DNA from 2 places in the Actinomadura geliboluensis genome. Region 2 is predicted to be linked to the other one. Evidence: riboswitches for the same ligand, from Rfam matches in the RefSeq annotation. Region 2 holds a riboswitch; the other holds the start of a gene.
What was found. Region 2 has a riboswitch for glycine ahead of gcvP (aminomethyl-transferring glycine dehydrogenase). Riboswitches for the same ligand answer to the same signal wherever they lie in the genome.

Region 1 (2,192 bases), on a different contig from region 2:
GCGGCAGCATCCCGATCATGCGGATGTAGCCGCCGAGCGGGATCCACTTCACCCCGTACTCGGTCTCGCCCTTGCGCTTGGACCACATCGTCGGGCCGAAACCGACCATGAACTGGGTGGTCCGCACCTTGAACAGCTTGGCGAACGAGAAGTGCCCGAGTTCGTGCAGCGCGATGGACACGAGCAGGCCGAAGAACAGGATCAGCATCCCCGCCAGGTAGACCATCCGGCATGCCCCTCAGCTCGTCCCCCCGCGCCCACCGCGGGTGATCTCCAACGACCAACTCAGAGTACGCGACCCGTCCTGTCCCGGTTTAAGTCAATCAAGGAACCGGTGCAGCGAGAGGAGCGCTCGGGCCGGGCGGATTTGAGGAGAGGTGCTAAGTCGCGGCGGCGTCATTGGCATGCGCCGTGATAGCGGCGGGGCGGCGAACGCGCGCATTATGAGCGGTCTCACCCCGGTCCATGGAGGTTGTCACCTTGAAGCGCGGTCTTGTAGCGGTGCTGGCGCTGGGTCTGGCGCTCAGCGGGTGCGGGGGCTCCGACGACGGCGGCGGGGACGCGCGGGCGTCGGCGCCGCCCACCCCGGCGGCCTCGGCACCGGCCTCGGCGCCGTCCGGGACGGCGACCGGCAAGCCCGGCACGACGGCCGCGCCCGTCCCGCCGGGGGTGTCCCAGGCGACCCAGGCGTTCAACGACTGCATGCACGAGCAGGGGGTCGAACTGCCGTCTCCGAACCCGACGTCCACCCCCGCGAAGAAGGACCTGGAGAAGATCAAGGCGGCGCTGCGGACCTGCGTGAAGTCGATGTCGGCGTCCCCGCCGCCCACCGGCTGAGGGCGGGCGGCCGGCGGGTGGTCGCCGGGCGGGGCCGCTGCTAGATTTGGCGGAAAGCCGTTGACCCCGTGCGGGAGAGTCCCACGCAGCCGGTGTGGGACGCCGAAGGAGCAAATCCTCCCCGGAACCTCTCAGGCCCACGGACCGCACGGGCAAGGCGACCTCTGGAAAGCGGGGACCCGGTCCCCCGCCGAAGGTGAAAACCCGCCGCCCGCCGGCGGGTGAAGCTCTCAGGCGCCGATGACAGAGGGGGAGGCACCGAAACGCCCGGTGCGCGAGTGGGACGATGGACCACGCGCGCCCGTGACGAAGGAGCCGAACCCATGTCCGCCGATCCGAAGACCACTCCGCTGCACGACGTCCACCGCGACCTCGGCGCGAACCTCGTCGACTTCGCCGGCTACCTGATGCCGCTGCGCTACAAGAGCGAGACCGCCGAGCACCAGGCCGTCCGCACCGGGGCCGGCCTGTTCGACCTGTCGCACATGGGGGAGATCTTCCTCTCCGGGCCGGACGCGGGCGCCGCGCTCGACTACGCGCTGGTCGGGAACCTGTCGACGATGCCGGTCGGCAAGGCCCGCTACACGATGATCTGCGCGCCGGACGGCGGCGTCCTCGACGACCTGATCGTCTACCGGCTCGCCGACGAGACGTGGATGGTCGTGGCGAACGCGGCCAATTCCGACGTCGTGCGGGACGCGCTGGCCGAGCGCGCCACCGGCTTCGAGGCGGCCGTCGACGACCGCTCCGCCGCGTACGCGCTGGTCGCCCTCCAGGGTCCGCGCTCACAGGGAATTCTCGAAGAGTTCACCGACGCGCCCGTGGGCGACCTCAAGTACTACGCGATCCTCGCCGGACGCGTCGCGGGCGTGGACGCGCTGATCGCCCGCACCGGCTACACCGGCGAGGACGGCTTCGAGCTGTTCGTGGACGCCGCCGACGCCGTCGCGCTGTGGCGGGCGCTCGCCGCGGTCGACGGGGTCGTCCCGGCGGGCCTCGCCGCGCGCGACTCGCTGCGCCTCGAAGCGGGCATGCCGCTGTACGGCAACGAGCTGACCGCCGAGACGACGCCGTTCGAGGCGGGCCTCGGCCGGGTCGTGAAGCTGGACAAGACCGTCGATTTCGTGGGCAAGACCACCCTGGCGGCGCAGGCCGCGACGCCGCCGGGCCGTAGGCTCGTGGGACTGGTCGCGCGCGGGCGTCGCGCGCCACGGAAGGGGTACCAGGTCGTCACGTCCGGCGGCACGCCGTGCGGCGTCGTGACGAGCGGGGCCCCTTCCCCCACACTGGGCAAGCCGATCGCCCTGGCCTACCTCGACAGCGGCGTCGAGGAGACGGAACTGGCCGTGGACGTC
Region 2 (2,192 bases):
GAGGGCGCCGTCCGCGTCGACGGACACGCCGACGAGGCGTCCGGGCAGCTGCCGCTGGAGGCCCTCGCCGACCGCCATGTAGCCGGCGTGCGGCCCGCCGAAACCGTAGGGGACGCCGAACCGCTGCGCCGACCCGACCGCGATGTCGGCGCCCGACTCCCCCGGCGGGCGCAGCAGCGTCAGCGCGAGCAGGTCGGCGGCCACGACGGCCTTGGCGCCGCGCTCGTGCGCCTGCGCGATCACCGGCTCCAGGTCGCGGACGGCGCCGGACGCGCCCGGGTACTGCAGCAGCACGCCGAAGAAGTCGCCGTCCGGGAGGCCCTCGGACAGGTCGGCGGTCACCACCTCGATGCCGAGCGGGACGGCGCGCGTCCGGACGACCTCGATCGTCTGCGGAAGCGCGTCCGCGTCGACGAGGAACGTCCCCGGGTCCTTGCGCCTGGACGCGCGGTGCGCGAGCGCCATCGCCTCGGCGGCGGCGGTGCCCTCGTCCAGCATGGAGGCGTTGGCGACGGGCAGGCCGGTCAGGTCGGCGACCACCGTCTGGAAGTTCAGCAGCGCCTCCAGCCGCCCCTGGGAGATCTCCGGCTGGTACGGCGTGTAGGCGGTGTACCAGCCCGGGTTCTCCAGGACGTTGCGCAGGATCACGCCCGGGACCGTCGTCCCGTGGTAGCCGAGCCCGATCATGGAGGTCAGCACGGTGTTGCGGGACGCCAGCTCGCGGAGCCGGGCCAGCGCGGCGGGCTCGCTCAGCGCGGGCGGCAGGTCCAGCGGGCGGGAGGTGCGGATCGCGGCGGGGACCGCGGCGTCGATCAGCGCCTCGGCGCCGGAGTAGCCGATCGCGGCGAGCATCCGGTCGCGGTCGGCCGGGCCGGGGCCGATGTGCCGGTCGGCGAACGCGGTGCGGGCGTGCTGCGGCGAAGCCACGGGGGCGAAGAACTGCGCGGTCATGGAGAGCCTCCTGGCTGCTGCGGTCGCTCAGGGCCACCGCCGGCGCGCGGGCCGGCGGCCGGTCTCCCCCTCTGTCATCGGCACCTGAGAGCTTCACCCGCGCGGCGGGGTTTCCCCTTCGGTGAGCCGCGTTCCCCGCGCGCGGGGAACGACGCCTGCTTTCCAGAGGTGCCTCGCCCGAGCGGTCCTTTTGCCTGAGAGGTTCCGGGGAGGTTGCCCCTTCGGCGCCCCGCGCTGGCGGCGCGGGGGCTCTCCCGCCCAGGGTCGACGGCATGTCCTGACCGAACCCTACCCAAAGACCGGTCCCGGCCGCCGCCGCGGCCCCGGCGGGACGGGGTCACCCCGCCGCGGACACGGAGGGCGTCCCCCGGTGCCGGACCGGTACCGGCCGGTACGATGTGCTGATTCACCTGGGACAAGACGGACCTCGGGCCACGGGGGCGGAGATGGGGCTGCGGGGTGCACGCGCGACCGGCCGGGAGGCGTCCCGGCGCTCGACGGCGCGCCGCCGGTTCTGGGACGCTGATCACGATGACGGACGGCCCGGGCGGTAGCGGCGTGACGCAGACCCACGACGGCGCGGTGCGCGCGGCGCGCGGCGCGCCCGCCGGGGCGCCGGTCGACGAGCCCGCCCTGCCGGACCGGATCCGCCGGCCCACCGACGCGATCAGGTTCGCGGCGTCGCTGGCCGGGCTGGCGGCGGTGATGCTGCTGGTGTCGATCGCGCAGCAGACCACGCACGGCCTGCAGACCGACATCGCCGAGGGCACCGCGCACGCGCCCCGGCTGCTGCTGACGCTCGCGACGCTGGTGTCCAGCTTCGGGGTGCTGGCGGTGCCGGTCGCGTTCGCGGTGGAGCGGCTGTTCCACAAGGACGGGACGCGCGTCGCGATCGCGCTGCTGGCCGCCGTGATCGCCTTCGGGATCACCGTGGGGCTGGACGACCTGGTGGTGCGGGCCGCCCCCGGCGGCGTGCTGGACTCGCTGATCTGGGGCGGCACCGAGACCGCGCCCGTGCACACCGACATCGCCCCCGTGATCGCGTTCGCCACCGCCGTCGGGATGGCGGGGCGCACCCGGTGGCAGGCGGCGACCTGGATCATGATCGGGCTGGCGGCGCTGACCGGGCTCACCGCGTCGTACGCGTCCGTCGCCGCCCTCGCGGCCACCTACTTCCTCGGCCGCGCCATCGGCCACGGCACCCTGTACGCCGTCGGCACGCCGAACCCGCGGCCGTCCGG

Region 1: another riboswitch for glycine. It lies ahead of gcvT (glycine cleavage system aminomethyltransferase GcvT); the one in region 2 lies ahead of gcvP (aminomethyl-transferring glycine dehydrogenase).

The regions. Positions count from the first base shown of each region.
Region 1 covers NZ_JBICUA010000004.1:217,974-220,165, forward strand. Annotated here, with positions in the region: gene ACGFI1_RS15295 (M50 family metallopeptidase) at 1-226, opposite strand, end outside; gene ACGFI1_RS15300 (hypothetical protein) at 466-837, shown strand; glycine riboswitch at 899-994, shown strand; glycine riboswitch at 999-1,087, shown strand; gene gcvT (glycine cleavage system aminomethyltransferase GcvT) at 1,161-2,192, shown strand, end outside.
Region 2 covers NZ_JBICUA010000012.1:332,008-334,199, reverse strand. Annotated here, with positions in the region: gene gcvP (aminomethyl-transferring glycine dehydrogenase) at 1-951, opposite strand, end outside; glycine riboswitch at 1,013-1,123, opposite strand; glycine riboswitch at 1,124-1,218, opposite strand; gene ACGFI1_RS34935 (lysylphosphatidylglycerol synthase transmembrane domain-containing protein) at 1,483-2,192, shown strand, end outside.